DNA from 2 places in the Streptococcus ruminicola genome. Region 2 is predicted to be linked to the other one. Evidence: predicted binding sites of a transcription regulator. Region 2 holds the regulator's gene; the other holds the start of a gene.
The links. Region 2 encodes NrdR, which represses ribonucleotide reductase genes. Its sites were predicted from a motif close to ACACNATATATNGTGT; they were not measured.

Region 1: the regulator NrdR is predicted to act here: its motif matches at 12,366-12,381, upstream of GPZ88_RS06820 (deoxynucleoside kinase).

Annotation. Positions count from the first base shown of each region.
Region 1 covers NZ_CP046919.1:1,312,441-1,328,183, reverse strand. The annotation lists gene GPZ88_RS06890 (oleate hydratase) at 1-284, opposite strand, end outside; gene GPZ88_RS06885 (TetR/AcrR family transcriptional regulator) at 396-959, opposite strand; gene GPZ88_RS06880 (DUF6442 family protein) at 1,118-1,423, shown strand; gene GPZ88_RS06875 (helix-turn-helix transcriptional regulator) at 1,427-1,633, shown strand; partial or broken gene GPZ88_RS06870 (hypothetical protein) at 1,809-1,958, opposite strand; partial or broken gene GPZ88_RS06865 (MmcQ/YjbR family DNA-binding protein) at 1,961-2,404, opposite strand; gene GPZ88_RS06860 (ATP-binding protein) at 2,514-4,301, shown strand; gene GPZ88_RS06855 (DNA cytosine methyltransferase) at 4,334-5,569, opposite strand; gene GPZ88_RS06850 (valine--tRNA ligase) at 5,673-8,324, opposite strand; gene GPZ88_RS06845 (GNAT family N-acetyltransferase) at 8,384-8,962, opposite strand; gene GPZ88_RS06840 (helix-hairpin-helix domain-containing protein) at 9,213-9,530, opposite strand; gene GPZ88_RS06835 (DUF1912 family protein) at 9,532-9,786, opposite strand; gene GPZ88_RS06830 (nucleoside phosphorylase) at 10,034-10,801, shown strand; one part of gene GPZ88_RS06825 (IS3 family transposase) at 10,878-11,340, shown strand; one part of gene GPZ88_RS06825 (IS3 family transposase) at 11,340-12,229, shown strand; gene GPZ88_RS06820 (deoxynucleoside kinase) at 12,639-13,277, shown strand; gene pnuC (nicotinamide riboside transporter PnuC) at 13,284-14,015, shown strand; gene GPZ88_RS06810 (GNAT family N-acetyltransferase) at 14,099-14,671, opposite strand; gene rlmD (23S rRNA (uracil(1939)-C(5))-methyltransferase RlmD) at 14,917-15,743, opposite strand, start outside.
Region 2 covers NZ_CP046919.1:467,915-483,657, forward strand. The annotation lists gene GPZ88_RS02470 (HDIG domain-containing metalloprotein) at 1-142, opposite strand, end outside; gene GPZ88_RS02475 (TrmH family RNA methyltransferase) at 236-976, opposite strand; gene GPZ88_RS02480 (acylphosphatase) at 1,012-1,290, shown strand; gene yidC (membrane protein insertase YidC) at 1,377-2,291, shown strand; gene greA (transcription elongation factor GreA) at 2,387-2,869, opposite strand; gene mltG (endolytic transglycosylase MltG) at 2,953-4,644, opposite strand; gene GPZ88_RS02500 (GNAT family N-acetyltransferase) at 4,752-5,246, opposite strand; gene murC (UDP-N-acetylmuramate--L-alanine ligase) at 5,301-6,632, opposite strand; gene zapJ (divisome accessory protein ZapJ) at 6,665-7,189, opposite strand; gene GPZ88_RS02515 (pilus expression-regulating Snf2 family helicase) at 7,512-10,604, opposite strand; gene der (ribosome biogenesis GTPase Der) at 10,735-12,045, opposite strand; gene dnaI (primosomal protein DnaI) at 12,184-13,086, opposite strand; gene GPZ88_RS02530 (DnaD domain protein) at 13,097-14,248, opposite strand; gene nrdR (transcriptional regulator NrdR) at 14,235-14,729, opposite strand; gene GPZ88_RS02540 (sensor histidine kinase) at 14,888-15,743, opposite strand, start outside.

The sequences.
Region 1 (15,743 bases), 840 kb from region 2:
CGGAATAATTCCCACATACACTCGAAGTGATTATCCATTTCACGACCACCACGCATGACATAACCAATGTCACTATATTGGTAACCATCACAAGCACCACCAGAAATGGGCTCTTTTTCAAGAATATGGATATTTTTACCAGGCATTTGAGCATCTCTCACTAAAAAGCATGCTGCAGACAAAGCTGCCAAACCAGCACCTACAATATAGGCTGATTTGTGATCGACACCTTCTGGCTTCAACGGACGGGCAAATGCTTCATAATTACCACTTGAATAATACATATCGAGAACCTCCATCTTTTTTGTTACCTTCATTATAGATAATTCAAAGATTTTACTTCAATAAACAAAAAAGACCAAATGATAAATTTTTTATCATTTAAAGTCTTTTGATTAATTATTTTTTTGATGATAGTGATTTAAAGCTGACACAATATTGCCATGAACCAGAATAGCTAGCCGTTCAACGATATCTTCTGGCTTTTCTTTCATATCATTTTTTATCCAATCTAACATTAATCCAACCAAAGCATACTTGTAAAAATCAGCAATAAATTCTTTTTGCTTATCACTTACCATTAACCCGACAGCTTTTTCTTCAACAACATCAAGCATTAATTGATAAGTTAACTGATAAAGGTAACATTCAATTTGTTCTCGACTAACAGAATGATAGACATTCATAATAAATGGCTTATTCTCTTTAACTGCCTTAAAAATATCAAGAAGCCCATTTTCCCAGCTATCATAGTGCCTATTCTCGCCCAAAGCTTTTTGAGCATCCTCAACACAAGACCACTCCACCAAATCATAAATATCCTTGAAATGATAATAAAAAGTCATGCGATTAATCCCACAATCCTCTGCGATATCTTTAATAGTAATCTTAGTGAGTGGCTTTTTTAACAACAAATGCTTCAAAGAATCTTCTAAAGCCCGTTTGGTAACCTGAGTCATAATACCCCTCTTATCCCTTTTTCCTTTATTATACTACAAAAGAAAAATTCACTTTTAAAATAAGCAATAGTCAATTCACAAACTAGTTATCATTTGACAAGTTTTCTTGGCAATTTTATAATTATTATGACAACAAAACTTGGCAGGAGGACTCACTTATGAATAAGGAAGATATTTTAAAAATGGCTCAAAGCGAAAAAAGAGATGAAATGGAGTTACATATCAAAGATAAATCAATGACGTGGTCATATCTGGTTATGGTTATTGTGGCTGGCCTGTTTAGCTTCTTTAAATCTCTTCATGGATTTCCTATAGCTGATTTAACAGCTACAGTTTCTGCTTCCGTCGGTACAACATTAGCTTATCGTTATGCTAAACTAAAGGATAAACAAGATTTATTTTTTGCGATTGTTATGTTTATTATTGCACTGATTTCTACAATTTATTTCTTTATAGGATATTAACAAATGACTAATAAACTTGAATTAAAAAACAATCTTAAACAGGCTCGATTAGAACAACATTTATCACAAGCAGCTCTTGCAAAACTAGTTGGGGTTTCTAGAAATACCATAAGCTCAATTGAAACGAGACAATTTAGTCCAACAGCCAAATTAGCTCTACTTTTATGCATCGCTCTAGATAAAAAATTCGAAGACCTGTTTTACTTTTAATGGTTAACATACCAAAAACCCCACTTCATTTTTTGAAGTGGGGCTATTTTTGATAACTATTGTGGATTTAGGTTGTTTGTAGTTATCTGTGAAAAAGAAAGTTAACTAGGATTGTTTATAGTATAGATTTCCTCACTTAAGGCAATCTTAACGAATCCTTGCAGAAACCTTAAACTTATTTCACCAATTTTTTCATATCTTCGATACGAGCGACTGTTGCGTCGTATTTAGCTTGGTAGTCAACTTGTTTGTCACGTTCTTTTTGGACAACTTCTGGTTTAGCGTTAGCGACGAACTTTTCGTTGCCAAGTTTGCGTGCGACTATCATATCAACGCATACCACTTATGATTCTTCGAGTAACGGTAAGACGAAAACTCAGGATATTTTTCAAAAGGATGGTCATACATGTCGCCATATGTCGCTTGCAAGTAGTGTGCGAGACGATTGGTTTGTGGATTGAGAAATGGCAGAGCTTCAAAGCAAGCTTCAGCCACTCTTTCAAGAACCTCTTGATAAGCTTCACGAACCTTCCCAATAAAACTGCCACTCGAACCAGCCACATGAAGAGCAAGATACTCTTCATTTAAATCGGTATCAATCACCCTTGCTGACACCTGACCATCCAGTGAAACATGAACTCGCACCTCAAAATCGCCATTCAAAATCAGCTCCGCGTAGTCATAACCAGCCTGATTTTTCTCAAATCCAAACACCACCAAGCACTCAAACACCACACGCTTCTTTCTAAAAATATCTGATTCAAATGACATAGGGACTCCTTTTGCAATTTTACAATAATATATAAAAAACATGGATCGACTGTAATTCTGTAAAATATTTATGATATACTAAGTTTAACATAAAATCTAGGAGTGTTATATGTCAGAAGAATTTTCATTGAATTATCATGCAGCAACTATCCAACATCTTGGTATTGGTCTATATAAACAGCTTCCACAAGCAATTGCCGAACTGATTAGTAATTCTTGGGATGCTGATAGTCATAATGTTCAAATTTCAATCGACTATAAAAAAAAGATTATTGTCGTATCTGATGATGGTAATGGTATGTCTGCAAAAGAATTAAACGAAAATTTCCTAACCATTGCCCGCAATAGAAGATTGTCGGATGTTGAAAATAAAGAAACAAAAGAATATGGACTCTCAAAATTAGGAAGAAAAGTAACTGGAAAAAAAGGATTAGGAAAATTAGCCTTATTTGGTATTGCTGATACAATTATAATCGATAGCATACAGAATGGTAAGCGAAATTCTTTCGAGTTAAACTATAAAAAAATTCAAAATTCTTCTGAAGCTACATATCACCCAAAAACTCTTCTATATAATTTTGATACTTCAGAAAAGAATGGTACTAAAATAACAATTAAAGATATAACATTAAAAAGCATAACAAGATTGGATACCCTATATGATAGTCTCTCAAAGCGTTTTAATAAATATTCTCGTGAAAATTTTTTAGTCACTCTAACATCTAACGATGGAACTACTTTTGAACTAGATGAAAAAGCATTTATAAAAAGTATTCAACCTAAAAAAGAGGAAACTGAATTTACTTTTAATTTTCCTGAAGATTTTACAAATATAGAAAGTAATCAATCAAGAAATGTTATCCAAGTACTAAAAAATTATGGTATTACAGGGGTTGTCTTTACCAAGAAAACTCCTTTAGCAGCTAATAAACAAGGTTTTTCGGTTTTATCGAGGGGAAAACTGGCTAGCGAACAATCTACTACGCAGTTTGATAATCGATCAAACGACTATTTCTATACATATGCTGTTGGATATTTCAATATAGACTACTTAGATGATGATAATTTTAAAGACTTTATTTCAACAGATAGACAATCTATTCGCTGGGAAGCCGATGAAGAATTATTAAATATCAAAAGTAATCTCAACAAGTTGATTGGTATTATTCAACGTGAATGGAAGCAAAAACGTAAAAAAGCTAGAGACGTTAAAGCTGAAAATACCATCAAAAGAAATCACATTATTCTACAAACAAACCTTTCAGTTGAAGATTCTAAAGTCATAAATAATATCAGTAAAAAATTAGAAGATGACAATATTACTATCTCTGATTCCGACAAACAAAAAATTCTTGACACTGTAACGAAGTCAACCCAATCCTATAAAAAAGATCATAGTGTCTACAAAGAATTGATTCCTAAGAACTTCAATGTTCCTAGTTATGTTGGCACTAAGATACAAATGTTACGAGAAGAAATGATAGAGGCTGCTGAAGAAAAAGAAGTTAATCGTTTCATACTAACTCAAGGTTTATTACTACGAGCAATGATTGAAAGCACCACAACAATATACCTTAGAAAAAATTTTCAAGAGGCTACTGACATAATTAAAGAAAAAAATTATAATTGTAAACTTCCCAAAAACGAAAGCGAAATTGATACTCTTGCTTTCGCAATTAAATACAAGATAATGGTACAACTATTATCAAAACATGGTAAAATTACTAATCGTAGAGTGAGTAGCTTAATTGATGAATTTGAAAATAATAAAGTTAATAAACACCTAGATTTATTAATGCATGATGCAGAAAATTTTCCTCAATTTGATACATTAAAAATAATTTGGAATTGTGTTTCCCCTCAACTTATGTATGCATTTGATGATATGAATAACTAAAAATGGTCAACTAGATTGTTGACCATTTTTAGTTAGAAATCTCCTAAGTTTACAATAGCTTCTGCTATTTTTCTGCTAAATATAGGTGGTACAGCATTACCTATTTGTGTAAATGCACTTGTCCGTGAATCTAAAAAATAGTAGTTATCAGGGAACCCTTGCAAGCGTGCAGCTTCTCTAACAGTAATCGAACGATTTTGCTTTATATCAGGATGTATATAATGATGACCATCCTTTGCTATATGTGCAACTATAGTATGAGAAGGGGAATCCCAAGAAAGTGCCTTGAATCTATCCAAGAATTTATCTGTGTGTCGGTGAGTTTGTAAAGTTGTATCTAGTTCATCATACTTGAGATTCTTACCTCTACTCTTTGCTTTTGCAACTAAGTGATAAATTTTCAAGTCATTACTATTATTCTTCCTAGAAATATTTTGAGTTAGCGGAAGATTATCATCCTGTCTAAAGTACTTCACTATATACTCATTACTAATTGGTAAATAAAAATTATTTTCTTCTCCAGACGTTAAAAAAGGTAAATCTTTAAAAGCACTTCGGACACTAACTTCAGGTTCAACTAACTCTTCAAGCTGTTCAAAAAAATTATTTGTAGCTCCTTTATATTTTTTTTGAACACCAAAAATAATTAACCTCTCTCTTGACTGAGGTACACCAAAATCTTTAGTATTTAAGATTTTATACTCTATACTATAACCTGCTTCTAAAAATTCCATTTCCATCTTTGGGAGTAATTTCTCACCAGTTGAATCTTTAAAACTCAATAATCCTTTTACATTCTCAAAAACAAAAAATTTAGGATTATATCTCTTTAAAAATTTAATATAATACTTATATAAATAAATTCTTCCATCTGAATCTTTCTTACCTGCATTTCTCGCCCTACCAATCGTAGAATAAGCTTGACAGGGAGGTCCACCGATAATACCATCTACATTTCCTAAAAAATTATCAAAATAGTTAAAAATATTACTCAAATTCTGATCATTTATCTCCAAATTGATAGTTTTATCCAATACTTCTTTGGGAACTTTTAAAAATAATTCCTCTAAGGAGATTTCTCTATTCATAAAACTTTTATATAGTAAAAGTTTCTTTTGACTCTTTAAGTAATGGTAAGCCTCTCTCAACATTAATGTTTTTGAAGCAGAAGTATCTTTTTCAACATGCCCTAATATATTAAAATTTGAATTTCTAAAGCCTTCGGTCAATCCCCCAGCTCCACTAAATAAATCAATTATATTCATCATATTTTCACCTTATACCAGGATAGCAATTTTCACCCAATTTTGTCAAGTGGTGGGTCAAAATTTATATATAAAAAAGCACGGCTATTAACCGTACTTTTCAGGTTTATTTCACCAATTTTTTCATATCTTCGATACGAGCGACTGTTGCGTCGTATTTGGCTTGGTAGTCAACTTGTTTGTCACGTTCTTTTTGGACAACTTCTGGTTTAGCGTTAGCGACGAATTTTTCGTTACCAAGCTTGCGAGCAACCATGTCCAATTCTTTTTGCCATTTAGCAAGTTCTTTGTCAAGACGTGCCAATTCTTCTTCAACGTTAAGAAGGTCAGCAAGTGGCAAGAAGATTTCAGCACCTGTGATAACGCTAGACATTGCCAATTCTGGAGCTTCGATATCAGAAGAAATTTCTAGTTTTTCAGGATTTGTGAAACGTTTGATGTAGTTCACATTGCTGTTAAAGAAGTCTTCCAATTCTTTGTCGCTTGTCTTAACAAGAAGTGTGATTGGTTTGCTTGGTGCAACGTTCACTTCGCTACGTGCGTTACGAACGGCACGGATAAGGTCTTTAAGACTTTCAACACCTTTGTGCGCAGCTTCATTTTCAAATGCTGGATTAACAGTTGGGTATTCAGCTGTTACGATTGAACCTTCAGAAATTTGTTCAAAGATTTCTTCAGTTACGAATGGCATGATTGGGTGAAGCAAGCGAAGGATTTTATCAAGTGTGTAAAGAAGAACTGAGCGAGTGATAACTTTTTCATCTTCATTATCGCTGTAAAGTACTTCTTTAGTCAATTCAACGTACCAGTCAGCAAATTCATCCCAGATGAAGTTGTAAAGGATGTGACCAGCTACACCAAATTCAAATTTATCAAAGTTTTCAGTAACTTTAGCGATTGTTTCGTTCAAGTTGTGGAGAATCCAACGGTCAGTAACGTTACCAGCTGTACCAGCAGCAACTTTTTCAACATTAGCGCTAGCTTGTTCAAGTGTAAGGTCTTCATTATTCATCAAGATGTAACGAGAGATGTTCCAAATTTTGTTAATGAAGTTCCAAGCAGCGTCCATTTTTTCGTAAGAGAAACGAACGTCTTGACCTGGTGCAGAACCGTTTGACAAGAACCAACGAAGGGCATCAGCACCATATTTTTCGATAACGTCCATTGGGTCAATACCGTTACCAAGTGATTTAGACATTTTACGTCCTTGTTCGTCACGGATAAGACCGTGGATAAGCACGTTTTCAAATGGACGACGTCCTGTGAATTCCAATGATTGGAAAATCATACGTGATACCCAGAAGAAGATGATATCGTAACCAGTTACCAATGTAGATGTTGGGAAGTAACGTTTGAAGTCTTCTGCTTCTGTGTCGGGCCAACCCATTGTTGAGAATGGCCATAGTGCTGAACTAAACCAAGTATCAAGAACGTCTTCGTCTTGAGTCCATCCGTCACCTTCTGGAGCTTCTTCACCGACGTACATTTCACCTTCAGCATTATACCATGCTGGGATTTGGTGACCCCACCATAATTGACGAGAAATAACCCAGTCGTGAACATTTTCCATCCATTGAAGGAAAGTATCGTTGAAACGTGGTGGGTAGAATTTCACTTCGTCATCAGTGTCTTGGTTAGCAATGGCATTTTTAGCCAATTGATCCATTTTAACGAACCATTGTGTTGACAAACGAGGTTCAACTGGCACACCAGTACGTTCTGAGTGACCAACGCTGTGAACCATTTTTTCGATTTCAACAAGCGCACCGATTTCTTCCAATTTTTTAACGACAGCTTTACGTGCTTCAAAACGATCCATACCAGCGAATTCACCAGCAAGTTCGTTCATTGTACCATCGTCGTTCATAACGTTGATTTGTGGCAAATTGTGACGTTGACCAACTAGGAAGTCGTTAGGGTCATGTGCAGGAGTGATTTTAACCACACCAGTACCGAATTCTGGGTCAGCGTGTTCGTCACCAACGATTGGAATAGCTTTGTTAACGATTGGAAGGATAACATTTTTACCAATCAAATCTTTGTAACGGTCATCATTTGGGTTAACCGCAACGGCAACGTCACCAAACATTGTTTCAGGACGAGTTGTTGCCACTTCAAGGCTACGTGAACCATCTTCCAACATGTAGTTCATGTGGTAGAATGCACCTTCGACATCTTTGTGGATAACTTCGATATCAGAAAGAGCTGTACGAGCTTTTGGATCCCAGTTGATGATAAATTCACCACGGTAAATCCAACCTTTTTTGTAAAGTTGAACAAAGACTTTACGAACTGCTTTTGACAAACCTTCGTCAAGGGTGAAACGTTCACGTGAGTAATCTACAGAGATACCCATTTTACCCCATTGTTGTTTGATTGTTGATGCGTATTCATCTTTCCATTCCCAAACTTTATCAAGGAATTTTTCACGACCAAGGTCGTAACGTGAAATACCATCTTCAGCAAGACGTGCTTCAACTTTTGCTTGTGTTGCGATACCAGCGTGGTCCATACCTGGAAGCCATAGAGTATCAAAACCTTGCATACGTTTTTGACGGATAATAATATCTTGCAAAGTTGTATCCCAAGCGTGACCAAGGTGAAGTTTACCTGTTACGTTTGGTGGTGGAATAACGATAGAATACGGATGTGCTTTCTTATCGCCAGAAGGCTTGAAAACATCTTCATCTAACCATTTTTGATAACGACCAGCTTCAACTTCAGCTGGGTTATATTTTGGTGAAAGTTCTTTTGACATAATGTGTCCTTTCTACAATTTTTTCAATAAGTTAATCAATTCAATTTATCAGGTGTTGCTTATAACTTCTCCCACTCACTTTTTAACAATCCGTAACGCAGTAAATCACAACGTTTTCCTTGTGCATCCTTACGATCACGGATTTTTGATTCAAGAGTAAAGCCAAGTTTTTCAGCTACACGCTGGCTAGCTTTGTTGTAACTATAACATTCAATTTCGATTTTATGGAGGCCTACCAGATTAAAACCAACTTCTAAAAGCGCACGCGCAGCTTCTGGCATAATACCTTGACCCCAATAATCTGGGTGGAGTAAGTAGCCCATTTCAAAGACATCATCAGCATGACGATGATTGAAATCAACCGAGCCGATAACTCTATTAGAACCTCTGGGACAAATACCGTAACCAGCTGGAATCTTCTGTTCACTCCAACGTTTAGGCATAATATTCTCTAGGTAATTTTCCTCTTCTGCCACATTCTTAACAGGCGGAAAACCGGCTGGCCAAGTCACTTCTGGCAAGCTGGCATAATCAAAAATATCTTTAGCGTCTGATACTAAACGCTGACGCAAGTAAAGACGTTCTGTCTCTACCTCAGGAAGTTTATTGTCGTTTATCTGACCTAGTATCTTAATCATGGCAATTCCTCCACTCTAGGATAAAAAAATCGCCCCTGTCTTTCGACAGGGACGAACTTTTATAAATCCGCGGTACCACCCACATTCGAGTGACTAGCACTCGCAACTTTGATATTCAGTTACAACACTCAGCAACTAGTCCTGACATTTGTGCGGATTTCTCAGCGCCACCGCTTTCTGTAACAAATGGTCTTCAAGACACCTCTGAATGTTTTTATTTTAACAGATTTGGTCAGCTAACGCAAATGGTTTAGGCTTTGAAAGCTACGCCATTTTCTTTAAGTTTGTTAACTGTTGCTGGACCAATTCCTTTAAAGGCCAAAACTTCTTTTTCTGTGTAATTTTGGAAATCAGATACTGATTTAATTCCTTCATTGTAAAGTGTTTCAACAAGTTTTGGTCGGATGCCTTCTACGGCAGAAATCGCTGAAAATTCTTCCAAACTAAGAGTTGCTTTTGAAACAACGTTAGCAGCAGCTTTAACAGTTGAAGTTGCAGCTGTTTTGATGATACCTGCACGTTTTAATTTCAATAAGTACTCTTTTTTTCGATTCTTTTTCTTTGCCATTTTAGTAATTTCTCTCCCCTAAAAGATTATCTGGTAATTCGTGGAAACCTTTGCCGGCTTTATAATTAGCAAATTTGCCTTGGATATAACGGTAAGCATCAAGTTTGCTTTCGTAACGGATGTAAGCATCAGCAGCACGTTCATCCTTATCTTCTTCCACAATCTTACGGCTGGCTTCCATTGCCATCTCATTAACTGTAATTTGTGAATCAACCCAAGCTTCAAATTCTTTTAAAAATTCTTGTTCGTAAGTCATAAATACCTCTCGTCTGATTTCCTAGGTCATATTATAACACAAACCTTGAAAAAATGAGAGCCTTGTAAAGGATTTGTAACATGATTTCCATGAATCCCCTTCCTTTTTTAGAAATTTTTCTGAAAATAAGCTCAGATAGAGCTAAAAAAGAGTCCCTCAGCTTTTTTCTCACATAAACTTGTCTTTTTCTACTATTTAAAGTAGAATATTAAAAATATTTCGACACACTTTATAAAGGAGATGCAATATGATTCTATCGCAATTTGACCCAGAAAAAAGAGCCATCATCAATCCCAGTGACATCGTGGCAAGTCTTCCTCAATTTCCAAAAACAGTCGTAACCTGCTTTGCAAGAGCAACCTTTGCTAGAATTTTAGCCGAAGTCCCTCACCGTCAGATCGCTAAAACAAGTGTGGCTAATCTCGAAATTCCAATTTATGAGCTTGACTTTCATGGAGAAAAAATCGGCTTTTTTAACTCCTACGTCGGGGCAAGTAGCTGCGTTGCCGTCTTAGAAGATATCATTGCCATGGGAGCAGAAAATCTCCTTGTCTTTGGAACTTGTGGCGTCCTTGATAATAGCATTAAAGAAACCTCGATTATTATTCCAAGCTCTGCTATTCGCGACGAAGGGACAAGCTATCACTATGCCCCTGCTACTAATGAAATTGCTCTTAATCCAACTTATCGTGAACGCTTTAAAAACTTTCTTAGTCATCAAAGCATCTCTTATACTGAAGGAAAAGTCTGGTCTACAGATGGCATTTACCGTGAAACACAAAGCAAAATGCTAGCTAGAAAGGCACAAGGTGCTATCGCTGTTGACATGGAATGCTCTGCTATTGCCGCGCTAGCTAAATTTAGACAGATTAATCATTTTCAGTTTTTCTATTCCGCCGACAATCTTGACAGCGAAAAATGGGACCCACGTACCCTTGCAAATGACGCTGACCTTGAAAGAAAAGACCGCATCGCTAGTATCGCCTTACACTTTGCCACCCAAGTCTTCAAATAAGCTCAAAAACTCTCAGCTTTTTTGAACTGCACCCCAAAAGTTAGACAAAAAATCTAACGATTGGGGTGCTTTTTGTATGAAATTAACTTATGAAGATAAACTAGAAATCTATAAACTCAGAAAACAAGGTTTGTCTTGGCCTCAGCTGGGTCAAACCTATGATGTTAATCCTAGAAATCTACGTTACATGGTTAAGCTTATGGACCGATATGGCGTAGAGATTGTTAAAAAAAGTAAAAATAGGTATTATTCTCCTGAACTAAAGCAAGAAATTATCAATCAAGTCCTTCTTGAAGGTCGTACTCAATTGTCTGTCTCTCTTGAATATGCTCTTCCTAACATAGGAACACTTTCCAATTGGCTAGCACAATACAAGAAAAATGGGTATACTATTGTTGAGAAAACAAGAGGGAGACCAAGCAAAATGGGGCGTAAACCAAAGAAAACCTGGGAAGAAATGACTGAGCTAGAACGACTTAGAGAGGAAAATGAGCGGTTACGAACGGAGAATGTTTTCCTAAAAAAGTTGAGAGCAGCTCGCTTGAGGGACGAAGCCAAAATGCGCGAACAACAGCGACAATTAGAGAAATGGTTAGAGGAGGATTCAGACTAGATATCCTTTTAGAATTTTCGGGTTTGGCTCGTTCAACTTACTATTACCACTTGAAACAGCTAAATAAGCTTGACAAAAACAAGGTTCTTAAAGCTAAAATCAAGATGATTTATGACGAGCACAAAGGCAACTATGGCTATCGCCGCATCACTTTGGAACTAAGAAACCAAGGCTTTTTGGTCAACCACAAAAAAGTACAACGCTTAATGAAACGTATGAATTTGACTGCACGTATTCGCCGTAAACGTAAATACTCCTCTTACAAGGGTGAAGTTGGCAAGAAAGCTGATAATCTCATCCAACGTCACTTTGAAGCTTCAAAGCCTTACGAAAAATGTTATACAGATATCACTGAATTTGCTATTCCAGCTAGCTCTCAAAAATTATACTTATCACCAGTTTTAGATGGTTATAATAGTGAAATTATTGCTTATCAACTATCAACTTCGCCTAATTTGGAACAAATCAAGACTATGTTAGCGAAAGCTTTTCCAGATGAACATTATGACAATACGATTCTTCACAGTGACCAAGGGTGGCAATACCAACACCAGTTTTATCATGAATTTCTCAATCAAAAAGGAATTCGTCCATCCATGTCCCGCAAAGGCAACAGCCCAGACAACGGTATGATGGAATCTTTCTTTGGTATCTTAAAATCAGAAATGTTTTATGGCTTTGAGAAGACCTTTAAGTCACTAGATGAACTCAAACGAGCCATTATTCATTACATCGATTATTACAATAATAAACGGATTAAAGTCAAACTAAAAGGACTTAGCCCTGTACAATACAGGACTAAATCCTTTCAATAATTAATTGTCCAACTTTTTGGGGTCAGTACATTTTAGCTGAGTTTTTTTAAAAAATTTTTTTGCTTACGCTAAAAGCCTGATTTTTAGCCATCTTTGACTTTTTAGTCAAAAATAATTAAGTTTTCGCTCTTGTCAAACACAAAATATAGTGCTACTATTTTATCCGGGCACAAGATATTGTGCTTAAATCATTTATTATGACAAATACAAGGCCTTGACTTTGTCACATATAGATACTCTACTGGGAAAGGAGGACTTGTTTCACCTATTTCCAAACCATAATAACTCACCAAACATACATTTACTAACCTTACTCTAGACAGATAGCTTTGCAATCAAAAATACATTTTACACATTACATTTTTAAATAAACACTACAGAATTAGCATATTGGAGGTGCATTACCATCGTGATTATTCTAGCAGGAATGATAGGAGTCGGAAAAACTACCTACACTTCTCTCTTAGCCAAAGAACTTGGCACAACAGCTTTCTTTGAACCTGTTGATAATAACCCAATTTTAGATAAATACTATGAAGACCCTGAAAAATACGGGTTTGCTTTACAAATTTACTTCTTGAACAAACGCTTCAAATCAATCAAAGAAGCTTACGAAGCAGACAACAATGTCTTAGACCGCTCAATCTACGAAGATGCTTTATTTACTTACATTAATACCCTTCAAGGAAGCATCAGCGATCAAGAATATAATATCTACTTGGAATTGCTAGACAACATGATGGAGGAAATTGACGGACTTCCTAAAAAAGCTCCTGATTTGCTAATCTACCTCGAAGGTAGTTTTGACCACATCATGAACAACATCAAAAAACGTGGACGTGATTTTGAACAACCAGATGACGAAAATGGTCTAACAGATTACTACAAACTCCTTCACAAGCACTACACAAAATGGTATGAAGATTACCAATACAGTCCAAAAATGAAAATTAACACCGACAACCTCGATGTTACAAAACCTGAGGACTGGGATAAAGTGTACCAAATGATCCGTCAAGAAATGAAATCAATTGGAATTGGAGATTAACATTTTTTGAAAAAAGAACTTTCACTTAAAGAATCATTTAACAACGCTTGGAATCGTTTTGACTTAAAAGAAAAGATTTTCGTAATCTTTGCCTTCTTAGTCTCTCTCGGATTTACCCTATACGGGATGATTCCGACACTCTTTTCAGGAGACCTTAACATCTTACATGTCCTCTCAATTATCATGTCTATCTTTGGTTTTATTGGGACATGGACACTAGCGATTCAATGGCAGCACACCTTTAAAGCAAATGGTGTTCAAAATGTTGCTGGTATCTTAGTCGCTGGTATTCAAGGGGTTTACGGTGAAATGTTCAAAAGTTGCTACTACCTTGCAACCGAATTTATCGGACATTATAACTGGAAAAAACGCCGCAATGACGATGGTGAATTAGTCGTTGATAAAAAATTCAGTCTAAAAGACGTGCTTATCGCTGTCTTCTTCTGGACATTTGGCTTAGGATTTATTTCTTATTGGATGGGCGGACAAAAAATCATCCTAGATGCCATCACAAATGGGCTTTCCTTTACTGCCCAACAACGTCAAGTAAAAGGACACCTTGATGGCTACTACATTTGGCTAGTTGTTGATTTGCTAAGCTTTATCCTTTACCTATCTATCGGTAACCCAATCGTTGCTTTTAGTTACCTAGGTATGGTAGCACAAGGTTTCGTAGGCATTATCATCTGGAAGAAGAGCCAAGGACAAGAAAGTCTTGCTCAAGAAACCGTTGCTTAATATAAATCGAAAATCTGGGACATCAGTCTCAGATTTTTTTGATATCATCAGCAAACATAGTCAAAAAGCCTAACTCAAAAGAGTTAAGCTTTTTTTGTAATCTCATGAATGGACTTAACTGGTACAACGTCCGCTCCATGCTCTCCAAGCATTTTTTCCATCCAAATCATGTCATACCATCGGTTGAATTTATAACCCGAATCATGAAATTTTCCAACCAATTGATAACCAAGTGCTCGATGGAATTTCTCGCTTCCATTTGTCAGATAGGCATCTTCGACATCAGTTGAAGCAATACAAGCATTAAGATTGAGGATACCCATTTGAGTTAGATAATCTTCTAACTTTCCATAGATTTGACGTCCTACACCCTTACCACGCGCAGCCTTATCCAGATAAACCGTCGCTTCTGCTGACCAAGCATAAGCAGCTCTAGGATGGAATTTAGAAGCATAAGCATAGCCAAGAATCTTGCCATCTTCTTCTGCCACGAGATAAGGATAAAAAGCCATGATTGAGCGCATACGCCCCGTAAATTCCTCTAAAGTCGGCACATCATATTCAAAAGTAATAGCTGTTTCTTCAACATAATAACGATAAATATCAAGCAGAGCTTTTGCATCATCTAAGCTTGCCAAACGAATCGTAACGGCCATTCTCACAAGTCCTCCAAAAATAATCAATAATTTAGTATAACGATAAAGTAGCCCAGTGTCAAAATAAACATAACACCACTTGTCAAATTCACGATTATTAAAAAACGCAAGGAGCCCCTTACGTTTCATCATTTTCTTATTTCTTGACTAACTTAACAACTGCTTCTGTCCTTGCCGTATGCGGGAGTGAAATTATCCTGTGGATGATTTCAGGTTGTTGCCTAAAAACAAGAAAGCAACAGGAATTACTTGCGGACCAGTTTCACAACTGCTTCAGTTCTTGCTGTATGCGGAAACATATCCACCGACTGAATGTAATGAACATCGTAAACTTTACTTAATTTAACCAAATCACGAGCCAAAGTCGCCGTATTACATGACACATAAACCATTTTAGCAGGTTGATATTTCAAAATAGTATTCAAGAGTTTATCATCAAGACCAGTACGAGGTGGGTCAACAATCAAAGCATCCGCACGATAACCTTCCTTATACCACTTAGGAATAATGTCTTCTGCACGACCAGCTTCATAATAAGTATTGTCAAAGCCCATACGCTGTGCATTTTTCTTAGCATCCTCGATAGCTTCAGGAATGATATCCATCCCACGAACACTCTTAACTTTACCTGCAAAAGCAAAACCAATTGTTCCGACACCACAATAAGCATCGATTACATGGTCATCTTCTGTCACATCAAGCGCAGCAACAGCTTGACTATACAAGACCTGCGTTTGCTCAGGATTCAACTGATAAAAAGCACGCGGAGAAAGACTGAAATGATAATCCAAAACTTCTTCTGAAATATCATCATCTCCCCAGATAACCTCTGTTTTTCCACCGTAAATCTCACTTGATTTTGAACGGTTAAAGTTGATAGCAATTCCCTTAATAGCTTCAAATTCAGCCGTTAATTGCTTAATAAGCGGTGCTAAAAAGACATCTCGACTAGTAATAAAAATAATCTGAACTTGTCCAGTAGCCTTTGCCTTACGAATCATTACTGTTCGAATACCAGCTACCTTGCGCTCATCATAAATCGGAATATGATGTTTTTCTAGCAATTCTGCCA
Region 2 (15,743 bases):
TCGTATAAGCCACATTAATTGAATGTTCCATACGGGTTGAATAATGATGCTGCGGAATATTATCTAGCTTCTGAAAACGGGGGTGTTTGATGAGATGACCAACGAGTTCCATGAACTCTTTATCTTTTTTATATGCACCCATTAGAATCACCTTCTTTCACCCTAATTATAGCATATCAGCTTAAAATAGACTGAAACGATGACTAAAAAATTCAAAGTATGAAAACGTTTAAGATTAAATTAAACTAAAGAGAACAATCCCTGTTGCCACAGCAACGTTCAAACTTTCTGCTTGTCCAGGCATAATGATGTGGGCCAAGATGTCAGCTTGTTTTGTCATTTGCTCTGAAATGCCATTTCCTTCATTTCCCATGACAAGAGCAAACTCACCTTTATGCTCAACAGTCTTATAATCAACAGAATCTTTTGAAAGCGTCGTAGCAACTAATGGCACACCAAGACTTTGCAATTTTTGGCAAGCTTCATAAACATTGGTACGCCAAACTGGCAAATGAAAATGACTACCTTGCATTGAACGAAGAGTTTTTTGATTGTAAATATCTGCCGTTTTCTCAGAAATCAATACCCCATCAAAACCAGCAGCATCAGCCGTACGAATCATGGTTCCGACATTCCCAGGGTCTTGAACATCTTCTAATACCAAGTAGCGACCAGCTTTCAAGTCAGCTAGGGGCAAGCTTGGCATCACCACCTCTGCAATAATGCCTTGTGGTGTCTTAGAGTCTGTTAATTCTTTTAATACCTCTGGCGTCACATAAGTCACATGAGATAAGCCTTCAACACGGTCTGAAAACTCTTCAAGGACAAAAATGTTCAAAAATTCTGCATCAGCTTTTTGAGCTTCTTCAAACAAGTGCCAGCCTTCAATTAAATAAGAATGCTCACGGTATTTTTTTTTCAATAATTTTTTAGTCTTTTTAATGAGATTATTTGATTTAGAAGTTATAATAGTCATAAGAAGATTATAGCATATAATAGGAGGAATTTGAGATGAAAAAAGTTCGTCTAATTGTCTCAGGCCGAGTTCAAGGAGTGGGTTTTCGTTATTCGACTTTCGCCCTTGCTCAAAGTCTAGGTGATATTTACGGTCGCGTCTGGAATAATGATGATGGTACCGTTGAAATCCTTGCCCAGTCCGACGATTCCGCTAAAATAGCAAAATTTATTCAAGAAATTCGCAAAGGACCATCTAAATGGGCAAAAGTAACCTACGTCGACGTCAAAATGGCAAATTTTAAAGATTACACTGATTTCCAAATTGCCAACTAATTCTATAAATAAGACTACAGACGTATTGAGAAAATGCAGAAAAAACAGTAAAATAATAGGGTATTATAATAAAAGGAAACAATCAATTGAAAAAGAAACTAAATCGCGTCCTCTTTTCAGGACTAAGCTTATCGTTATTGTTCTTACTAAGTGGTTGTGTCAGCCGAGATTCACATGGTAACCCAACAGGGACTATTTGGCACTTGCTCGGTGAACCAATGGCAAAACTTATCCAATACTTTGCCAACAACATGGACCTTGGATTTGGCTTAGCCATTATCTTAGTAACAATCATTGTTCGTTGTATCATTCTTCCGCTTGGACTTTACCAATCATGGAAAGCAAGCTACCAATCAGAAAAGATGGCTTACTTAAAACCAATCTTTGCACCAATCAACGAACGCATGCGTAATGCGACTACACAAGAAGAAAAATTGGCTGCACAAACAGAATTGATGGCTGCTCAAAAAGAAAACGGCATTAACATGCTTGGCGGTATGGGATGTCTTCCACTTCTTGTTCAAATGCCATTCTTCTCAGCTATGTACTTCGCAGCTCAATATACACAAGGTGTTTCTGAAAGTACTTTCCTAGGCATTGACCTTGGAAGCCGTAGTATGCCACTAACAGCTGTTATCGCTATCCTCTACTTCTTCCAATCATGGTTATCAATGCAAGCTGTCGCTGAAGAACAACGTGCAGCCATGAAAGGAACAATGTATGTTATGCCGCTCATGATGGTCTTCTTTGGTATGAGCATGCCAGCTAGTGTTCTTCTTTACTGGTTAGTCGGTGGTTTCTTCTCAATCATTCAACAATTGATTACAATGTTTATCATTAAACCAAAACTTCGTAAACAAATCGCTGAAGAATTTGAAAAGAACCCTCCAAAAACATACAAATCATCAAAACGTAAAGACGTAACACCAACAGCTACTACTCAACTTAACAAACCTAAGAAAAGTAACCGTAACGCTGGTAAACAACGTCACCGTAAATAATTCATAAACCAGAACACCAGAAAATTATTTCTGGTGTTTTAGTTTCCTTTTAATAACAGAACAAACAAAAAAGGCTTAACAGCCTTTTTTTATGATTAAGCAGTTTTTTCAACACTAATGATTTCAACATCGTAGTTTCCAGCAGGTGATTCGATTGTCACGATGTCACCTGTTTTTTTACCAATCAAAGCTTGAGCGATTGGGCTTTCGTTAGAAATACGTCCAGCAAAGATATCAGCACCAGCAGCACCAACGATGTGGTAAACATCTTTATCAGTTGTTCCAACTTCTTGAACAGTAACTGTTTTACCGATAGCAACTTCATCTTTTGCTACAGCATCGCTATCAATGATTTCAGCATAACGGATTTTAGTTTCAATGATTTGGATTTGACCTTCAACGAATGCTTGTTCGTCTTTTGCTGCATCATACTCAGAGTTTTCTGAAAGGTCACCGTATGAACGAGCGATTTTAATACGTTCAACAACTTCTGGGCGACGAACTAATTTTAGTTCTTCTAATTCTTGTTCAAGTTGTTCTTTTTCAGCAAGGGTCATTGGATAAGTTTTTTCTGCCATTTTCTATCTCTTTTCTAAAAATTTATTTTTTGGATAATCTACAAATACAAACATGATGTTAGTCACACCATGTTTGTCATCAATTATTCATTTATTTGACTATTAACATATTTTTCAACATTAGCTTTGTGGTCATCAAAGTTTTCTGAGTAGTAGACCTTACCTGTCTTAACATCTGCAACGAAGTAATAGTAATTCGTTGAAGCAGGGTTAACGGTTGCTTCGATAGCTGATAGGCTAGGAGCGTCTACCGGACCAGGCATCAAACCAGTGTTGGTATAAACATTATACGGTGAATCAATCGATGTGTCAATACTTGCATCAGCCGCTAGACTCGTCTCTTCACCAAGTTTACCCATTGCATACAAAATAGCAATATTACTTTGGAGTGGCATGTTATTATTCATGCGATTATAGAAGACACTAGCAATATTTCTGCGATCATCATCAGTTGAACCTTCTTTTTCAACTAATGATGCAAGTGTTAAAACATCATTAACTGATTTTCCACTTGCAGCAATAGTATCGTAGTACTGAGACATGTAAGAATCCATTGTTGAAATCATGTCCTCAACAATATCTTCCATACTTGTCTTTTCATAGTAGCTGTACGTTGCTGGGAAAAGATACCCTTCTAGTCGATAAGTTACTTTATCAGCCTCAGGAAGACTACCTAAAAGTTTTGGATACTTAGCTGCCATTTTTGAAATAAAGGCATCATCTTGAACGACTTTCAAGAAATCATCAGCCGTATATGGCGTTGAAGCGTGTTTCTTAGCTGAATTTTTAGTCACAGCTTCAGAAATTTGCTTGATCGTATAACCTTCAGTTACCAAGATTTTACCAAGTGATGGTTTTTCTGGTTGAGGTGTTCCACCTTCTTTAAGTTGTTTACAAATCTCATCCAAATCCATGCTTGGTTGCAAATTATAGTATCCACTTTGGAAATTGCTGTAATTTTTAAATTTTGTGTAGTAATTAAAGATAGTTGCACTCTTAATCACACCAGATTTTTCAAGGATTTGCCCGATGTATTTGTTCCCAGATCCTTCTGGAATATCAACCGTAATGTATTTCTTTGATGAACTATCAAGTGGCTTAATAGAACTATCAACATAGCGGTATACAAAGAAACCTGTTGCGATTAAGGCAATGATAATTGCTGAAATTAAAACTAAGGCAATTTTTCCTGCTAAACTATTTGTCTTTTGACGTTTTCTTCTGCGTTTTGTTCCCACTTTATTCTCCAAGTCTGTCTCTGTTTCATCTGATTGGTCAGAATCTTGCTCAAATTGAAGACTATCTTTTGATTCAGACTCACCTGAAGGGGTATCAGAAATATCTGGATTACCATCATAACCTACACCATCTGTTGCTCTCACAAGATAACTTTCTTGTTCATCATCAGCCTTAGCTGACTCTGCTCCATCAGGGTTAAAGGTCTGATCGATATTTCTCAGTACGTCTTTAATTTTTTGATTATCTATTTTGGTTTCAATCTGATTCTCAGCTAAAGCAGTTTTCGCTTTCTCTTCAAGGCGACGTTTTTCTTCTCGAATCTTAGCCTCTTGACGCTCTCTTCGATCTTCTGCTTCGTATTCAGCCATTAGTTCAGCCGTTCGACGCGCAAATTCTTCTGCTTCTTTTTCCTTTTGGCGAAGTTCTAAATCATGTTGCTTGCGTAAGCGATTAGCTTCTTCAAGTTCAGCTAAAATTTGCTCCTTAAAACTTTTTTCTTTTTGAGTTTTTGGCTTATCGTCGTTAAATTCGGTCAAAGCTTATCCTCCTACTCTTAATCAATCGCCATTATATCCTAAAATATAGTGAAAATCAACTCGCAGCAGTCTTTGTTATCTATTCTTAACAATCACTTTGTCACTTCTTACGCTACCGCTGGAGACTCCCAAACCATATTAAACCAAGTGGTTCCACCGTGTGCTGAGTCTGCCTCTCCTTCATCGATAAAACCATTTCTCTCATAGTAAGGGATAAGCTGCTCATGACAGGTCAAGGTGAGACCTATACACTTTCTAGCAACAGCTAAATCTTTCATCGTAGCAAGCAAAGCCATCCCGATACCTTGATTCTGAAAATCAGGAGCAATCGAAAGACTCGTAATAGCAATAAAACCTCCGTGGTCAGGATTTTTAACAACGTGATGGAATAAATCATCTGTTAAGTAACGTTGTCCAATCACCGGTCCTTCAATGTAACCACAAATCTCCCCATCAAGCTCAGCTACCAAGAAAGTATCTGGAATGGTCAAAATGCGCTCTTTCATATCTTCTTGACTTGCTGCTTCTTGCGCAGAAAAATTCTCACGCTCAATAGCTACGATAGCCTCTAAATCCTCAAGGCGTACATTTCTGATAATCATAAAATCCCCCACAAAAGAAAAAGAGCTTTCGCTCCTTTTCAAGATAATTGGTTATTATTGTGTGTTGTTAGCCAAGCTTGCCAACAATTCTTCAAATGAACGTTCATACATTTGGATATCACCAGCACCCATGAAGACGTAAACAGCATTGTCATGGTCAAGTAATGGTGAGACATTATCAAGGCTGATAACTTTAGCTGATTTATTAATTTTAACAGCCAAGTCTTCAACTTTAACATCACCATGGTCAACTTCACGTGCTGAACCATAAATTGGTGCTAAGTAAACTGAATCAGCTTGATTCAAAGCATTAGCGAATTCATCCAAAAGTGCAATCGTACGAGTGAATGTGTGTGGTTGGAAAACAGCCACAATTTCTTTGCTTGGGTATTTTTGACGTGCAGCATCAAGTGTTGCAATGATTTCAGTTGGATGGTGAGCAAAGTCATCAATGATTGTTGTGTTGTTAATTACTTTTTCAGTGAAACGACGCTTAACACCAGAAAATGTCTTCATGTGTTCTGCTACCAATTCCATATCAATACCTGCTACGTAAAGGTTAGCAATAACAGCTGTCGCATTCAAGATATTGTGACGACCAAATGCTGGAAGGTGGAATGAACCAAGTTCTTCTTCACCATGTTTTACTTTGAAAGCAGATCCATTTGTTGTACGAACAACATCATAAGCCATGAAATCATCGCTATCTTTAAATCCATAGTAGTAAATATCTGCATCAGATGTGATTTTACGAAGATATGGATCATCACCGAACAAGAACAAAGCTTTTTGAACTTGTTTTGCATAATCATTGAAAGCATCGAAAACATCATCAATGCTCTTGAAATAATCAGGGTGGTCAAAGTCGATGTTTGTGATGATTGAGTATTCTGGGTGGTAAGGCATGAAGTGACGTTGGTATTCGTCAGATTCAAAGACAAAGTAATTGCTGTTTGCTGAACCACGTCCAGTACCATCACCGATTAAGTATGATGTATCTGTAATATTTTTAAGAACATGTGCCATCAAACCTGTTGTTGATGTTTTTCCGTGTGCACCTGCTACACCAAAGCTTGTGAATTGGCGCATGAAATCACCGAGGAATTCATGGTAACGTTTGAATTTGAAACCATTTTTGACAGCATAGGCAATTTCGACATTGTTATCTTCACGGAAAGCATTACCGGCAATTAATTCAACATCTGATGTGATGTTGTCTTCAGAAAATGGAAGAATTTCAATTCCTGCTTGTTCTAAACCACGTTGTGTGAAATAGTATTTACTAACGTCACTTCCTTGAACTTTGTGTCCCATTTGGTGCAACATCAAAGCAAGAGCACTCATACCAGATCCTTTAATTCCGATAAAATGATAGGTTTTAGACATGTTTTCTCCTCTATATACAACTGCAGTGCAGTTTATTTTGCATCGTCAAAGCGTGTTAAATTCAATTCTTGAGCCACTTTGTGTTCTCTTTGACTTTGCAAGACTTCCTTATTATAAATTTGACTTTCTTTTAAGAAGTCATAATTATTTTTCTTAGGTTTAGTTGTTGATGAATTATCTGGCTTTTTATAAGTTACGGGAATTTCTGCCAAGATATAATCATCTTGATGCAACCTTTCGGTTAAATGACTCAGACTGCTTGTAGGCTTTGCTGTTTTCTTAGGCAATGTTGCCTTAAGCTGTTGCTGTAAAGCTGCCTTAGAAGGCGCTTTAACTTCTTTTGAAAGATAAGCTTGACGTTTTCTTCGAATATCACGTCTTGCTTCTTCACGCGCTAACTCAGCATAAGATTTACCTTGAGTCACCGATTCTATGCGGCTGGCATCTTGTTCATCTTTGCCAACAAAATTATAGTCTCTAGTAACATCATCATAGTTTTTATCTTGATAAGCTCCGTGAATATTGGTAATCAAATCTTCATTTTCATATAAAGCCATTACTTTGGGTGGATTGCTTACTGGCTCCCCGTCTGCAACAAGCGGAAAGCGTCTTTGATTTCTAATCACAGCGTCACATCCTCTCTTAACGTATTATGTTTATTAATTATCATCACTCACTAAGAAATATGGGGAACTTATCCTTGACAACCCCTCGTCCTAGTAACTAAATGCTAGCGCTTAAAAACTAGGCCTAAGCTCCTAACTTTTTAAACGTAGCTCCAACTTTGTAGCATTTTTATTATAAACTAATTCATTCCATTTTTCAAAGTTTTCATAAAAAGAAAGTCAGTCTCCCTTAAAGGTTAGACTGACTTAAAACTTAATGCTCTAATCCAAGGATTTCCTTGATTTCTTCGATGGTCATGCTTGCTCTTGTTTCATTACCATCAAGAACTGTCGTGACAAGATTTTTCTTGCTTTCTTGCATCTCAAGGATTTTTTCTTCAATAGTCCCGCGCGTAATCAAACGATAGACTTCAACATTTTCTTTTTGACCAATACGGTGAGCACGGCTGATGGCTTGCATTTCTACCGCTGGGTTCCACCAAAGGTCAATCAAAATAACTGTATCAGCCCCTGTTAGATTCAAGCCAACTCCTCCTGCTTTCAAAGAAATCAAGAAGGTATCTTTTGAACCATTGTTAAAAGCACGAGTCATTTCTTGACGAGCATTAGCTGGGGTCGAACCAGTAATCTTATAAGAAGTTAAACCTAGTTCTTCAATCTCTTTTTCAGCAATGTCTAGCATGCCACGGAATTGTGAGAAGATAAGTGCTCGGTGACCATTTTCTTTGATTTGCGTTAACAAATCACGAAGACTATCAAGTTTTCCACTTTCTCCTTGATAATCCATAAAGAGCGCTGGGGTATCACAGATTTGACGCAGGCGTGTGATTCCTGATAAAATCTCGATTTTACGACGATTAATATCCGCATCTGAAGCTCCAGCAATGGTTTCTTGCATTTGACGGAGCTGCGCAAGATAAATAGCTTTTTGCTTGCGGTCAAGCTCATTTGGATAATTGATTTCAATCAAATCTGGCAACTCTGGCAGAACTTCTTCTTTGCGACGACGCATAATAAACGGCTTGATAAATCGTGCGACTTGTTTGGCATCCATTTTTAAAAAGCGTTTTTTATCTGGTAATAAACCTGGCAATACAATTTGGAAAATTGACCAAATTTCAAGGAGTTTATTTTCAATTGGCGTTCCTGAAAGGGCGAAGCAATTTTTAACTTCAAATTGACGCAAGTAATGCGCAATCTTGGTTTGAGTATTTTTCATCACCTGGGCTTCATCTAAAATCAAATAATCAAAATTCAACTGATTGTATTCTGCAAAATCTTGGCGGAAAGAAGAATAGCTTGTAATCACCACCTGATGATTTTCAGCAATAATCTCATCGCGCACTGCTTTTAAACCATAAGAAACAGCCACATCTATCTCAGGAGCAAAGCGAGTGAATTCGTCTTTCCAGTTATAAATCAAACTTGACGGTGATAAGATTAAAATACGTGTTTCTTCTTTCAAGTGCGAAGCTAGAAAAGCAATGGTTTGAAGGGTTTTACCCAGCCCCATGTCATCGGCTAGAATACCACCAAAGCCGTAGTGGTCAAGCATGGACATCCAACGAACACCAGTCATTTGGTAATCACGCAATTGTGTTTGTAGAGGTGGCAAAGTGACCTCAAATTCTTCTGGGTGGGTTAAATCATGTGCTAATTGTTCAAATTCTTTTGAGAAGGAAATGCGGTCATTTCCTTGGAACAAATCTGAAATTTGGAAAGCTGAAATAGCATCTAGTTGCAAATGCCCATTATCCAGTTGTTTGGCACGTAAGTTTTGAAGAGTGCTACTAACACGCTGAGTTTCTTCATCAAAGACAACTAACTTACCAGCTCCATTGACAAAATAAGGTTGATTTTTAAAGAGTGCTTCTAAGGCATCATCAATATCATTTTCAAAAACCGTTGAAAAATCAAATGAGATATCTAGCAGACCACCTTTAGTATGAACAGAAACCTGTGGTTCTTCAAATTGACGCATCTCTTCAAGTTCATCAGCCAAAGTAACCTGACCTAGTCGTGCTAATTGTCCCAAAGTTCGTGTGAAGAAATCGTACAAATCCTTATCAGCTAGCGGCGCATGATAAGACGAGAATGAGGCTGAAAAACCATTAGCTTCCAAAGTTCTAAAGACTTTTTCCTCATGTTTAAAATGACTGGCAAACGGTAATTCTTCAAGCTCACGTTTGCTATGAACGGTCACATTGCCATAATCAAAAGAGACGTGCAAAGCAACTTCTCGGTATTCATTGAGTTCTAAATAAAAAGTTACTTTGAAATCACGAATATCAAAACTCTTCGGCGCTTCAACCTTACCCAGTTCTTTAAAATCTAAAAGACTGGCTGCTAATTTTGCTTGGTCGTCTAAATCAAAGAACAAATGTTTTGCCAAATCAGCCTCAATTGGCAAACTACGAATAGCCGTTAAAATCTTTTGTTGCTTCAAATTCAAACTGAAAATAAACCCATTTGTGAACAAAAAGGCATTATTAAAGAGCGGTTGATATTCTTTTTCACTAATGATTAATTCAATTGATTGACGATGAACCACCACTTTAAATTGAATTAAGTCTTCTGAACCACTTAGTGGTCTAAAAATCAGCTGCCCATAAGTTTGATGATTATGTTCAAATGAAAAATCATAAAGGTCATTAAAGAGGTTGATACCTTCTTCAAAAGTTCCACTTGTCAATGAAAGATTTCGACCATGATTTGGTAAGATGTAGTCAACATCAAGATGATCACCATCTGGAATCACTCGCCATAAAAATTGAATCAATTCCTGACTGGCTTCATCAAATTGAATCAATGATAAAGGTTCAAAATAATTTTTCCCAATCTGGTAATATCCCTCATTTTTAACAGCGTTCAAAAAGGCTTTAATGTCTCGGACAACATAAGCGCGGTCATCTGGCAATCGATTGATTTTTAAGGTCCACCAATAATCTGATGAATAGGGGCTTTGATTACCATGAGCTGCCAAACGATATTTTGTGGTATCGTCATCATTAATCACCAAGCCATCCAAAAAAACACTACCAAAAGAGGTATTTTTCTTAGTTTCTTGCTGTGTTTCTTGGTGTGAGCTCAATTCATCTGATAACTCTTTTCCTTCCGTATTATTCTTGAGATAGTATTCTACGGCTGCTAAATGCTCACAATATTTTTTCTTGGCAAAAAAGTCACAGTCACACCTAACTTGTTCATCTTCTAGCGAATATTGAAGATGGTGTGTCCCCACCTTTGCCTGAATTAAATCTTCTCGCTTACTGATAATGTCAACCAAACCTTGTTCGTAAAGTTCTATACCTTGATTGCGAATTCGACCTGGAATCATTCTACCCAATCTAAGCCACCACCTTTTTCCTTATCCTTTAATTATATCAAATTCAACCCTCTTTAGCTTAGAAAAATGGTTATTCAATTTTATTTTTTTAAAGGCACCAAAAAAAGCACCCTAATGGGTGCTTTTAATCTTATTTACGTTTGCGGGCAATCAAGTTGATTGGTGTACCTTCGAAACCGAAAGCTGCACGGATTTGATTTTCTAAGAAACGCATATATGAGAAGTGCATAAGCTCTTCTTCGTTAACAAAGATAACAAACGTTGGTGGTTTAACGGAAACTTGTGTGCCATAGAAGATTTTCAAACGTTTACCTTTATCGGTTGGTGTTGGGTTAATAGCAATCGCATCCATGATAACATCGTTAAGAACAGCTGATGGAATACGTTTGTTTTGACTTTCGCTGATTTTCTTAATCATTTCAGGCAATTTGTTCAAACGTTGTTTTGTTGCTGCTGATACGAAGATGATTGGAGCATATGACAAGAATTGGAATTGATCACGAATATCTTCTTCCCATTTTGCTACAGTGTGGTTATTTTTTTCGATGGTATCCCATTTGTTAACAACGATGATAATCCCTTTACCAGCTTCATGTGCAAAACCAGCGATACGTTTATCATACTCACGAATACCTTCTTCAGCGTTAATAACCATAAGAACAATATCTGAACGGTCAATAGCACGCATTGAACGCATCACTGAGTATTTTTCAGTGTTTTCATAAACTTTACCAGATTTACGCATACCAGCGGTGTCAATCATTGTGTATTCTTGACCTTCGCTGTCAATAAAGTTTGTATCAATAGCATCACGTGTTGTACCGGCAATTGGACTTGCGATAACACGTTCTTCACCAAGAATCGCATTAATCAAGCTTGATTTACCAACGTTTGGACGTCCGATCAAACTGAACTTGATAATGTCTGGATTTTCGTCCTCTTCTTCCACAGGAAGATTTTCAACGATTGCATCCAAAACATCCCCTGTACCAATCCCGTGAACAGATGAAACTGGATATGGATCACCAAGGCCAAGTGAGTAGAAGTCGTAGATATCATTACGCATTTCTGGATTATCTACTTTATTGACAACTAAGATAACTGGTTTATTGGTACGGTACAAGATTTTTGAAACGTACTCATCAGCATCTGTAACACCTTCTTTTCCTGATACCACAAAGACGATAACATCTGCTTCTGTCATCGCAATATCAGCTTGGTGTTTGATTTGTTCCATAAATGGTGCATCAACATCATCAATACCACCTGTATCAATCAATGAAAACTTGCGGTTAAGCCATTCACCTGTTGTATAGATACGGTCACGAGTAACACCCTCGACATCTTCAACAATTGAAATACGCTCACCTGCGATACGGTTAAACAAAGTCGATTTGCCGACGTTTGGACGTCCGACAATAGCAACTGTAGGTAAAGCCATAATTCTTAATACCTGTTCGTTAAAACAGCTCAGCGCTACTTTAAGTGACTACTTGCCACACGAAAACATCTTGGATGTTTTCGCCGAAATTCCTTTCACATTCTTTTATCTATTTATCACTTTTAATGATTTATACAATTAACGTCGATTTTCACCTTGGAGATGAATTTCTCGAGCTAAATAACGGATACGTTCCATAACACGCTTGGCTTGCCAAGTTTCATCACCAGAACGTGAGATTGAGAAGTGTTCTTCAAGTCCCTTAAAATCAAGGTTAGAAGTGAAGAACGTTAACAGATTTTCTTGCATACGATACTGAAGAATCACTTGGAGCACATCATCACGAATCCAAGAACTTTGTTGTTCAGCACCAATATCATCCAGTACCAAAATCTCAGATTGCTTAATTTGGTCAATCTGCTCTTTCACAGTACCAGTATTAATGGCATTCTTAATGTCAACACAGAAAGTTGGAAAATGCAAGAGAGTTGTTGACTTACCATACTTAGCTGACAGGCGATTTGCTAAGTAAGCCATCAAGTAAGATTTCCCGACACCAAAGGTTCCAAAAACATAAAGTCCCTTTTGCGGTTTATCTTCAAGATTCTTAATGTAATCATTCAAATAATTATAAATCTCGATACGGTTAGGGTCGCCAAGGTCAATGTCATCCGTTGAAATATGCTTCAGACTTGTTGGCAAACCAATCAAGGTCACACGGTTTTTAATATCTTGACGTTTTTTAGCTTCTACCAACTCGCGAGTCTCTAAATAAATGACATCAGCATACCCTTCATTCATGCTAAGAGCTGGCTTATAACCTTTTGCCACATATGAAGCATCTTGATTTTGAAACTTCTCGCGTTCAACCATAAACTGATTAAACTTAGGGAGGCTACGATTAATCTGCTCTTGAGTCAAGCCATTTGACGTGATAAAATCAGCAATTTCCTTATCCGCTAAAATAGCTTGAGTCAATTCATTAAGATCAGTTCGACTTTGGCGAAGCTGTTTAGCCAAGGTTTGTCCGATTTTTTCCATCACTCACTCCTTAATCTTCTAACATGCTACGTCTAAGCTCTTCAAGTTTTGCCTTTTCTTCAGCTGTCGCAACATGTTTGTATTCTTTTGCTGTCCATTCTGGAACATTAGTTTTAGTCACTTTTGCTTTAGCTTTGCGTTCTTTATTTCGTTGCGTGAAACTACGCATCTTAAGAACAGCCGCTTCTGCTGTCGTAATTTTTTGGTAAGCAAAATCATTTGCCACCTTCATGATATAAGGTTTGTTGATATTGGCTGACTGCGTTTTATTCAAAGTGTAAAGAACCATCACATTAATGACTTCATCTAGGAAATCCATATTAGCCAGTTCTTCTAAAACTTTGCGCTCACTTTCAGTAACCACAGCACGACGGGGTGCTTTGATTTTTTCAAGAAATTCCTTGGCAGAAGCTTGTTTAGCTTCTCTGATGATCACTTGTTCTTTAGCATCAAATTGCTCTTTGGTTTGGTTATTAGCTGTTTTTTTCTGCTCAAGCTGTACCGTCATTCGTTGTGGCGAAATTTTACCATTAATAGCCGTACTTTTTGCCAATTGATAAATGTCAAACCAATTCATGCTGTATTTATCAGCTAGGCTATAAATCTTAACTACATCAGCTTTTTCATCTTTGAATTGCAAACCATCACGTAACATTAAACGCTCAAAACTGTCCAAATCGAAATGGTTTTTTGACACTGTCTTAGGCACTTTTGGATTTTCATCTACTGAAAAAATATCAGAGAACTTCTTAGAAACATCACGCGCACCATCAGGCAGAACCACATCCAACTCAGCCACCGCAACATCACCAATCCTTTGTTCTAATAAACGACGGTAAATTGCATTGGCTAAGAACGTTTCGCGATTTAAGGCAGGTTGTAATTTCAAAACATAAGCATCTCGTGTTTGGTATAAAACCAGTAAGTCTACTGCGGTTAAGATAGCCAGAGCTTCCTCGACTTCTTGCATGCTCAACTGTAAGTGATTCAAAATCTCACTAAACTTATGACGTTTGATACCATCATCAAAGAAAGCAAGCAGATACTCATACAAAAGCACCGCATGGTTCCCGATAACAGGATGATATAGCTGACTTAGACTATCAGAATCCAACAAAACCTTATTGTTTTTGACATAAGAAAATTCATCAATCGGTCTCATTTAGCTTACTTCTTTTCTTCTTGCTACGCACACGATTCGTAATTTGCTGCAAAAGTTCCTCAATCTCATCAACATCTTTAAATGATTTATAAACTGAGGCAAAACGAACATAAGTAATTTCATCAAGTTCTGCCAGCTCATCCATGACCAGATTACCAATCACAGTACTCGGAACTTCACTTTCGTATTCGCTACGAATTTTTTGTTCAATACGAGACACCACCTGTTCAATATCATCGCTTGATACTGGACGTTTTTGTGCGCTTTGAAAAATTCCATTTAGGATTTTTTCACGAGAAAATTGTTCACGCGTTCCATCTTTTTTAATGACTAACAAGGGTAGTTCTTCAACGCGTTCAAAGGTTGTAAAACGCGCATGACAATTTTCACATTCTCGGCGTCGTCGAATCGTATTACCATCTTCTGCTTGACGGCTATCGATGACACTCGATTTATTATAATTACATTTTGGACAACGCATACAAACACCCCATTCTACCAATTATTCTAATACTTAATTTTAACATAAATTCACTCATTATGAAAGTAATACCAGCCTAAGCTGGCTAGCTGTTGTCATCCCTTTTCTAACAAAATATTTCTCATACTTCATTAGAAAAACGAACAGACCGAGAAAGCTCAGTCTGTCTTTTTAATTTTTTCTGTCGTAACAAGTGGAATGATTAAAGTAAACTCAGTCCCCTCATCAACAACACTGCTGACGCTAACTTTGAGTTCATAAGCATCCACAATTTGCTTAAGAATGGCTAAACCAATTCCAAGCCCACCTTGTGTTGAAACACGGTTACGTGACTTATCAGTACGATAGAATCGTTCAAAGATATGATTAAGGTCATCTTGTGAAATTCCCTCACCTTCATCACGAACTTTTACAATTGCATTATCTCCTAAAACATCCAAAGTCACATGAATATTTTTACTACCTGAAGAATATTTTACGCCATTATCAATCAAGATTAAAATAGCCTGTTCAAAATGATGCTTGTAAATCTCTGCATAAATACAATCTTCAACCGTTGAAACGAGTGAAAAACGGAAATCAGGATACAGAATGCGGAAATTTCCTAAAACAACGTCAATGGATTGTTTTAAATCTGTAACCTCTCCCTTATGAAGATCAAAACTTCCTTGAACACGAATCATATCTAGCATGTCATTTACCATAATTGACATGCGATCCGCCTCATGATAAGCGGCATCAAGACTCTCGCATAAAACTTCTGGGTCATCTTTTCCCCAGCGCTGCAACAAGCCTAAATGCCCCTTGATGACAGCAATCGGTGTGCGCAATTCATGGCTAACATCACTAACAAAGCGTGTTTGTCGCTTAGCAAATCCCTCAATTTGCTCTAAAACGCTATCAAAATTTTGTGACAAATCTTCAATTTCATCACCAGATTGAATATCCGAACGTAAAGCTAATTCACTTGGACTTTCAGCGAGTTTATCAACAAATGTTTGAAATTCGCGAAGT